DNA from 3 places in the Bacillus sp. EA-CB0995 genome. Region 3 is predicted to be linked to each of the others. Evidence: riboswitches for the same ligand, from Rfam matches in the RefSeq annotation. Region 3 holds a riboswitch; each other region holds the start of a gene.

Evidence for each region. Region 3 has a riboswitch for S-adenosylmethionine ahead of ACEWFJ_RS13635 (ABC transporter permease). Riboswitches for the same ligand answer to the same signal wherever they lie in the genome.
Region 1: linked by a shared signal. The riboswitch ahead of mtnK (S-methyl-5-thioribose kinase) and the one ahead of ACEWFJ_RS13635 (ABC transporter permease) in region 3 are both predicted to bind S-adenosylmethionine.
Region 2: linked by a shared signal. The riboswitch ahead of ACEWFJ_RS17570 (YezD family protein) and the one ahead of ACEWFJ_RS13635 (ABC transporter permease) in region 3 are both predicted to bind S-adenosylmethionine.

What each region holds. Positions count from the first base shown of each region.
Region 1 covers NZ_CP169269.1:1,601,226-1,604,508, reverse strand. Annotated here, with positions in the region: gene ACEWFJ_RS08480 (YvrJ family protein) at 1-134, opposite strand, end outside; gene mtnK (S-methyl-5-thioribose kinase) at 401-1,585, opposite strand; SAM riboswitch class I at 1,673-1,818, opposite strand; partial or broken gene ACEWFJ_RS08470 (carbon-nitrogen family hydrolase) at 1,892-2,756, opposite strand; partial or broken gene ACEWFJ_RS08465 (aminotransferase class I/II-fold pyridoxal phosphate-dependent enzyme) at 2,771-3,283, shown strand, end outside.
Region 2 covers NZ_CP169269.1:3,397,265-3,400,547, reverse strand. Annotated here, with positions in the region: lysine riboswitch at 78-260, shown strand; gene lysA (diaminopimelate decarboxylase) at 442-1,758, shown strand; SAM riboswitch class I at 1,886-1,994, shown strand; gene ACEWFJ_RS17570 (YezD family protein) at 2,061-2,204, shown strand; gene ACEWFJ_RS17565 (phosphoadenylyl-sulfate reductase) at 2,296-3,000, shown strand; gene sat (sulfate adenylyltransferase) at 3,045-3,283, shown strand, end outside.
Region 3 covers NZ_CP169269.1:2,619,150-2,622,432, reverse strand. Annotated here, with positions in the region: gene ACEWFJ_RS13645 (hypothetical protein) at 1-311, shown strand, start outside; partial or broken gene ACEWFJ_RS13640 (IS6 family transposase) at 468-1,155, shown strand; SAM riboswitch class I at 1,343-1,453, shown strand; gene ACEWFJ_RS13635 (ABC transporter permease) at 1,519-2,184, shown strand; gene ACEWFJ_RS13630 (ATP-binding cassette domain-containing protein) at 2,210-2,563, shown strand; gene ACEWFJ_RS13625 (ABC transporter permease subunit) at 2,524-3,283, shown strand, end outside.

The DNA of each region.
Region 1 (3,283 bases), 1.0 Mb from region 3:
CTTTGCATCTGCTTTGGTAACTTCTCAATCGCGACGATAACGCTATCTAACTTACTTTCAATTCTATGCAGTAAGTATAGCGTAACAACAATTGGAAAGCCAACATTGCCAATAACCGATATCCATTCCTCCATAGTCTCTCCTCCCTTCTTATTATAAGTAAGAGAGACTCCAAAAAAGTGGTAAATAAAAACAAGCTAAATCATTTTTGTTTTCCCAAATATCTTTGCGATTTCCACTTTATAATCCCTTTGCACCTCTAATAAAACAATACTTTTCTAAACATCTTCAATTGTAGTTAATGTCTTATATTCAATAATAGTCGGCAATTTCTTTTAATTCAAAAGAGCGATGGAGTTTCCCTTCTAACTAACAGAACGAAGTACCGCCACTCTTGTACTCATACTTTCACTTCCTTCTCAAAAACAATAGAATTAAATAATATACGGAACAAACGAGCATCCGCATTTTCTATTTTATGTAGAAGTAATTTTCTTCCTAACCGTAATGCCTGCCTTTTTGCCTGTAACCTTGTTTCGTTATGAGAAATCCCATCTAAATCTGCAACATGCGCTAACCCAATTGTACGGCGAATAATCTCACATCCTACAAATCCAACTGCATCAGTGAAAATATTGTTTAGTACAATTGGTAACCATTGCTTTTCTTTCGTATACGGCTCTATGCCTTCGAGCACCCATAACTTCGTAAATGTTTCTACGAAAACGCTCCATGTTTGCTCAATATGATAAAATAATACGTTGCGCTTGTTTTCTTCACGTGACAGTGCATTTAATAATAAATTGGCAATCAATTGGCCTAAATCGAATCCAAATGGACCAAATGTCGCAAATTCTGGATCAATCACTTTCGTTTCTGAAGATGATGAAAATATACTTCCAGTATGTAAATCACCGTGAATTAATGCTTCTTTTCGCGTCAAAAATTTATACTTACACTGCGCTACTCGTAACTTCAAATTTTTATCACACCAAAGTTCGTCAACAACATCTTGTAATTCTTCTTCATACTTATTTGTTTCATAGTTTGCAAATGGATCAGTAAATACAAGATTCTCTGTAATCTTACATAAATCAGGGTTTACAAACTTACTATCTAGCACTCTTTTTTCTTCTGCTTGTAGTCCAAAATCGGATGTGTAGAAAAGAACATGAGCTAAAAAATGCCCGATATGCCGAGATAATAGCGGATAGTCTTCCCCGTTTATCAATCCGTTTCTTGTTATCGTTAATGCTGATAAATCTTCCATAACAATAATTGCTAATGTTTCATCATGCCCGTATACTTTCGGCACATACTCTGGTACGTATTTTGCAAAAATTTGCAATGCACGACTTTCAATCGTTGCACGGCGTAAAGATAGCGGCCAACTTTTTCCTACTACCTTTGCATATGGAAGAGCCTGCTTAAGAATCAATCCTTTCTTCCCATCATGTAAACGAAACACATAATTTAAATTCCCATCACCAATTTCTTCACAAGTGACAACTGCCTTTTCTGAAAAATAACCATGTTCTTTCGCATATGTAACGGCTGTTTCTTCTGTTAATTGCTTGTACCCCACTCTGATTCCCCCTTAATGTATCGGGGTTTTTCATCATAAGAAAAACCCCTTTCGATGACGAAAGAGGTTTGAAGATTCACTTCTCCCCTCTTATCTATCAGAAAGTCTCTCTTTCTGTTGGAATTAGCACCGTGCCTTACTAGGCGCGAATTGTGCGCCCCATTTCACAATGGTATTACGGTCGGTTGCTGGGCTTCATCGGGCCAAATCCCTCCACCTGCTCTTGATAAGAGTATATAGTTGTCTGAATTTTTCAGTTTCTGTTGTTGACTATACCAAGAATAAAAATTGTTTGTCAATACTTTTTCACATGTACAATTCTGGACGGCGATCAAAAAAAACAGGAATCCCTTTACGCACTTCAGAAATCTTCTTTTCATCTAATGTTCCATACAAAATCATTTCTGTTTCATCTGCCTCATTCACGACTTCTCCCCAAGGATCAATAATAAGCGAATGGCCTGCAAATACATTATTCAGATCACGCCCAGCACGATTGCAAGCCACAACATAACATTGATTTTCAATCGCCCTTGCTTGAAGTAATAACCGCCAATGCGCTAAGCGAACAAGTGGCCACTCGGCTACAACGAATAATACTGTTGCCCCCTGTGCAGCATGAACGCGTACCCACTCTGGAAAACGAATATCATAACAAATTGTTCCTGCACACGACGTATCATCTAATATAAAGTGACCCGTTTTATTTCCAGCAATTAAATATTTATGCTCATCCATCAGTTGAAACAAGTGCACTTTACTATATTCAGCCACAATTTTCCCGCTTCGATTACTAATATACATTGTATTTGTAACACCTTTCTCTGTCTGCTTAGCAATCGATCCTCCAACAATATTCACACAATTTTGCTTACCCCACTTTGATAATAATTGTTTCGTGTATTTCCCATCTGGGTCAGCAATTTCAGGAAGACGTTCCAAATCATACCCTGTTGTCCATAACTCTGGTAATACAATAACGTCTGGCTTTTCCTTCATCGCTTCGTTTATTTTTTTCGGCATGTTCTATATTTTTTTCTACATTCCCAAAAGTAATATCCATTTGAATACAAGCAATTTTCATTGATTTCTCCCTACTCCCTTTTATTTTTTCTTTACAAAAAGTTGGAAAGATTATATTATTTGTCACTAGAATTGTAACAACTTTCAAAAGAGGTGGAAAGTATGAAACGTTTTCAATCTTCTGAGTCATTAACATCATTACCAACACAATTTTTTGCTTCGCTCGTCACAAAAGTCAACAAAGCCGTGCAAGCTGGTCATGATATTATTAACTTAGGACAAGGAAATCCAGATCAGCCAACGCCAGCGCATATCGTAGCAGCGCTACAGCGTGCAGCAGAACAACCAATTCATCATAAATATCCGCCATTTCGCGGGCATGAAAGCTTAAAAGAAGCTGTCGCTACGTTTTATGAGCGTGAATACGATGTACAGTTAAATCCCAAAACCGAAGTAGCTGTTTTATTTGGTGGAAAAGCTGGATTAGTTGAATTACCGCTTTGTTTTACAAATCCAGGCGATACAATTCTCGTTCCTGATCCTGGCTATCCAGATTATTTATCAGGTGTTGCCTTAGCGAAAGCAAAACTTGCAACAATGCCATTATTAGCAGAAAATCATTTTTTACCTGATTATACAAAGATTGATTCCCAAACTGCTGAACAAGCAAAATTA
Region 2 (3,283 bases), 780 kb from region 3:
CAAATAAATTAGTCATTTGATATTGTTAATAGCAACAAAAAGATGCTTGAAAATTAAATAGACTTACCTCATCTACACTCGAAGGTAGAGGCCGCGGTAATCAAAAGTAAACTATGGGAAATAAAGTGGTATTCATGATCATAGGTTGAAAGGGGTTATCGCCGAAATATATGAATGACCACTTCATTCATATATTGGGACTGCATTGAATAAATGTAGTACTGTCATAAGTATTTTGCTTATGGAGAGCTATTAGGAGATGTTTGATGCGGTTTCTTATTTGAGAAAATAACAATACGTTTATTTTTTCGACATAAATTCTTCTAATAAGAAACGCGTGTGAACATTGTTCCGCGCGTTTTTTGTTTATCTAAATTAGGAATAATAGTAATAAATAAGAAATGTAATAGAGGGTTTTGCGAAAACAAGGGAGGAATTCACATGTATTTACACGGCACAAGCCGCATTAATGAACAAGGACACTTAGAAATTGGAGGATGCGATGCTACTGAACTTACAAGAGCATATGGGACACCACTTTATGTTTACGATGAAGCAGCAATTCGAGAGAAATGTCGTGCATTTCATCGTGCTTTTAGGGAAAGTGGGTTCTCTTATCAAGTAGCATATGCAAGCAAAGCGTTCTTGTGCATGGAAATGTGCAGGTTAGCTGCCGAAGAAAATATGTCACTAGATGTTGTGTCTAGCGGAGAACTATATACGGCGTTGCAAGCGAGATTTCCAGCAGAGCGCATCCATTTTCATGGTAATAATAAAACAGAAGAAGAAATAAGAATGGCATTAGAAGCTAATATTGGCTGCTTTGTTGTAGATAATTTTTTTGAACTAGAGGTATTGCATGATTTAGCGAAAGAATACGGGCAAGTTGTGAATATCTTGCTGCGTGTGACGCCGGGAGTAGAAGCGCATACACATGAATATATTACAACAGGTCAAGATGATTCTAAGTTTGGTTTCGGTATTTCAACAGGGCATGCATCACAAGCGGTAAAAAGTGCATTAGAAAAATCAAACTATCGTGTATTAGGAATTCATTCTCATATCGGATCGCAAATTTTTGAGACGGCAGGATTTATTCGTGCAATTGAAGTGCTTCGCAACTTCTTGGAAACAGTGAGAAAAGAAATGAACTATGTAGCCCCAGTATTAAATGTAGGAGGCGGTTTTGGAATTCGCTATACGGAAGGGGACACACCTCTTGCTCTTGGTGAATATGTGAAAGCTGTGACGGATGCGGTACGTGAGCAGTTTACAGTATGCGAATACCCCCTTCCAGAAATTTGGGTAGAACCAGGCCGTAGTATTGTTGGAGATGCAGGAACAACGTTGTATACAGTTGGAGCGATTAAAGATATTCCGGGTATCCGTAAATATGTATCGGTTGATGGAGGTATGACAGATAATCTTCGTCCAGCACTTTATGGAGCTCGTTATGAAGCATTGCTAGCAAATCGTGCGAATGAATCTGCCGAAGAGGTTGTTTCAATTGCGGGAAAATGTTGTGAAAGTGGGGATATGCTCATTTGGGATGTAGAGCTTCCAAAAGTTGTTTCTTGTGATCTCTTAGCTATTTCTTGTACAGGGGCATATGGTTATTCGATGGCAAATAATTATAACCGTATTCGTCGCCCAGCAGTTGTGTTTGCAAAAAACGGAAAATCACAAGTTGTTGTGGAGAGAGAATCGTATGAAAATATTATTGAGAACGATCGCATACGTGTAAAGGAACTTGTGTGACTGCGTCCTTACTTAGCTGAAGTGGGAGTTGTTTAGGTGAACAACTCCTTCTTTGTCAAAAAAACATAAAATTTATCGGAAAACTAGGATTGAAAAAAATCAGAATTGTGATAAAATACAAATATAATTCTTATCAAGAGTGGCGGAGGGAACTGGCCCGAAGAAGCCCGGCAACCTACTTTATAGGAGTAAGGTGCTACTTCCAGCAAAATGGTATCCATTTTGGAAGATAAGGTAGATACGTTACCGGAACAGTCTTTTCGAAATGGGAAAGATTTTTTTATGAAAAAGGGGGGCTGTTCGTGGGAGTGCGCGGACAATTTGAAGAAGTAGCAAGTCAGATTCAATCTATGCTTACTGATATGAAATATGGTTCTATTACAATTGTTGTGCAAGATGGTAAAGTGATTCAGCTTGAAAAAAGTGAAAAAGTACGCTTAAAATAAGCACGCTGACTAGAAAAACTAGAGGCGGCCCTAATCTATTTCTATAGGTTAAGGCCGCCTTTTTATATGGGTGTTATGAGGGGGGACAACGATGTTAACGTACGAAACGTGGCAAGATAATTTTGTTTCATTTCAGGAAGATGATGAAACGAAAGGCGCTTTGGCAGCAGTACGCTGGGCGTATGAACATTATGAGGACGATATTGTTTATGCATGCAGCTTTGGGATAGAAGGAATGGTTTTATTGCACGTGATTAACCAAGTAAATCCATCTGCAAAGATTGTATTTTTAGATACAAATGTTCATTTTCAAGAAACATATGACTTGATCAAAAAAGTCAGGGAACGATTTCCTAAGTTGAATATTATTGAAAAGCAGCCGGCACTTACACTTGAGGAACAAGCAAAAGAGTATGGTGAGAAATTATGGGAACATAATCCAAACCTTTGTTGTCAATTAAGGAAAATTAAGCCGTTAGAAGAAGCGCTAACAGGTAGGAAGGCATGGATATCAGGCTTAAGAAGAGAACAGTCTGAAACGCGAAAACATACGCAGTTTGTCAATCGAGATCATCGCTTTCAATCTGTTAAAATTTGTCCGCTTATTCATTGGACTTGGAAAGAAGTATGGCGCTATGTATACAAGCATAATTTGCCGTACAACCCACTCCATGATATTGGGTATCCGAGCATCGGATGTGAAACATGTACCGTGCAGGTACAAGAGGGTGGAGATTCGCGAGATGGGCGCTGGGCCGGGAAGTTGAAAACAGAATGTGGTCTTCATTATCAATGAAGACTACTATTCGTTAATACTTGATATAGAAGGAGAAAAAGAAAATGAGTGATACAAAAATATTAGTCAATCGAATTGATGAAACATATGAAACAGCACATATCGTAAAAGAAATTGAGTTAGATGGAATCGCATTAAGTGATTTAGAACTCATTGCGATCGGTGGATATAGCCCACTTACTGGCTTTTTAGGAAAGAACGATTATGTGTCAGTAGTAGAAACAATGCGATTAGCAGATGGAGATGTATGGAGCATTCCAATTACATTACCTATAACAGAAGA
Region 3 (3,283 bases):
CGGGCGTGGTGGGGATGGAGGAAATGGTGGCCAGGGCGGTAATGGCGGAAACGGCGGCAAAGGCGGTTCATTTATTCTGTACTTTAAAGTTGATACAAGCGGTGGCAATCCACCTATCTGGGATGTCAGTGGTGGGATCGGTGGAATTGGCGGCTTCGGCGGTTTGCCAGGCCAACCCGGCGCATCCGGCGCCACTGGCAAAGGCAAAAGCTCCAGCTACAGTCATTCCGATTATGATCCAGGGAATCCTCCTCCCCCGGCAAACTTCGGATTGCAAGGCCATCCGGGAGGTACAGGCCTTCCGGGTATAGGAGGTATCGGTGAGTTTAGGAAAATCTAATATTTGTTTAAAAAGCAAAGGGTACAAAGTTCTCACTCCTACCCTTGCTTTAATTGGTTATGGTGCTAAAAATCTATCAAACTTGGACATGCTGATACTATGACTCTAAAAAAGGGGTGTCATCGGTATGAAAACGAAAAATTTGTTCAAGTGGAAACATTATCAGTCTGAAATTATCCTTCTTACAGTGAGATGGTACCTACGGTACAATCTGAGTTTTCGTGATTTGGTGGAAATGATGGAAGAGCGTGGTGTACCCATCGTCCACACTACCATTATGCGTCTGAGTTAGACAAACGAATTCGTCGTCACCTCAAGCAAACAAATGACTCCTGGAGAGTTGATGAAACATATATAAAAGTTAAAGGTCAATGGATGTATCTGTACCGAGCTGTCGATTCGAAAGGAAATACGATTGATTTTTATCTAAGCCAAACAAGAGACCACAAGGCTGCAAAGCGCTTTTTCAAGAAAGCTTTGCGGTCTTTTCATGTTTCTAAACCTCGTGTTGTGACCGTTGATAAAAATCCAGCTTATCCTATCGCTATCCAAGAGTTAAAAGAAAAAAGCAGATGCCTGAAGGCATCCAACTAAGGCAAGTGAAATATCTCAATAACATAGTGGAACAAGATCATCGGTTTATTAAAAAGCGAGTTCGTTCGATGTTAGGATTGAAATCCTTTCGCACAGCTACATCCATTATTTCTGGAATAGAAGCTATGCATATGGTAAAAAAAGAGCAACTTGTTTTACTGGACAAGTCTGTCCAAGATCAAGTGAAGTTCATCCATCAACTATTTGGAATTGCTACCTAAGAATAGATTCCACTAGGAAACTTTTCGCCTCTTTATATCTTTCCTAAGTATTTGCACCAGAACCATAAAAAACACATTCACCCTAAAATTATTTTAAATATTAATTATTATTTTAATTAATTAAAAATATTGACAATTCATATCTGCTTAGTATAGTATTAGTCTAAATTAAATATGAATTTATACATTCTTATCAAGAGAGGTGGAGGGACAGGCCCTTTGATACCTCGGCAACAGGTTCTTTCTATAAGAAAACTGTGCCAATTCCTGCAGGTTTTATGAGCTTGAGAGATAAGAAGAGATTACAGACTAAAAAACTCTTCTTATGTTTAAATAAGAAGAGTTTTTTATTGGAGGAATTGTATGGATAGGATTACAAAACTTTGGCAGTACATCGTAGACAATTCAGATCAAGTTATGATATTAACATGGGAACACTTTCAGCTTGTTGGACTTTCTTTATTTATCGCTATCGCCATCGGGGTGCCGATTGGAATTTTCCTTACAACAAATGAAGAGCTGGCAGAATCTGTTCTTCAAATAGCTAATATTATTATGACCATCCCAAGTATTGCGTTATTTGGTCTTATGATGCCACTTTTATCAATCATTAATCAAGGAATCGGCTTTTTACCGGCTATTATTGCATTAGTCCTCTACTCACAGCTTCCTATTATTCGCAATACATACGTAGCCATCAAGAACATCGATCCACACATTCGTGATGCTGCGATTGGAATCGGCATGAATAAATGGGAACGACTACGAATGGTCGAAATTCCAAATGCCCTTCCTATTATTTTAGCTGGTGTTCGAACAGCCGTCGTTTTAAATATCGGAATTGGAGCCATTTCAGCTTTTGTTGGAGCTGGAGGATTAGGAGTCTTAATTAATCAGGGGATTGCTCGAACACACCCTGAGATGATTTTAACCGGTGCATTATTCATTTCTATTCTCGCACTAATTGCAGACAGTTCTCTAGGCTTATTACAGAGAAGATTAACACCTATGAATTTACGAAATAAATAACCATCATCATTTGGAGGTGTACAGTTTGATAGAGTTTAAGGGTGTGTCAAAAACGTATGATTCAGACGTAACAGCCATTCATGATATTAACTTGACTGTTCCTGAGGGGAAAATCGTCGTCTTACTTGGACCATCAGGATGTGGAAAGACCACATTATTAAGAATGGTTAATCGTCTTGTTCCTCTTTCAAATGGGAAGATTTTTATCAACGGAAAAGAAATTCATTCGTTTAATGAAATTGAGCTTCGTCGCAATATTGGATACGTGATTCAGCATAACGGATTGTTCCCTAATATGACTATTGAACAAAATATTACAGTTATTCCTGATTTATTAGGATGGGACAAAAAAGAAAACAAGCCCGATATACGGAATTGATGGAACTCATTGGTTTGAATCCCGAGGAGTACCGAAAACGTTATCCTTACGAATTATCAGGCGGACAGCAACAACGTATCGGAATTGCAAGAGCAATGGCTGTAAACCCACCCGTTATGTTAATGGATGAACCATTTAGCGCACTAGATCCCATTATAAGAGCTCGTTTACAAGATGAATTCTTAAAAATTCAAAAACAAGTTCAAAAAACTATTTTATTTGTGAGCCACGATTTAGATGAAGCCATAAAATTAGGAGATTACATTGCAATTTTAAAGGAGGGAGAATTAGTACAATATGGCACTCCAGCACAATTGCTGGAATCACCTAAGAATGACTTTGTAGCCAACTTTTTAGGGAAAGATCGAACATTAAAACAGCTTAGTCTATATACGGTAAGTGATTTAGCGAAAGCCGGATACCTTCAAGAAACAAGACATCTTTCAGCAGATTTAACAGTTTCAATACATACAGATTTAAGAGAAACTTTATCACGTATGTTGAGCGCAAAATATGAGCAAGTTCTTGTTATAGGAGACAACAATCAGCCTATTGGAATTATACAAAGCACAGACATTAAACAATTTTTACAGCACATTTCAAATGATTCAACAGGAAAGGAACGTAAACATGAAAAAAAGCGATTCTTTTCTAATCTTTTCAAGTGGATTTGTACTCCCTTAGTTATCAGTTTTTTGGGTTGGGCTTATTACAATGGCT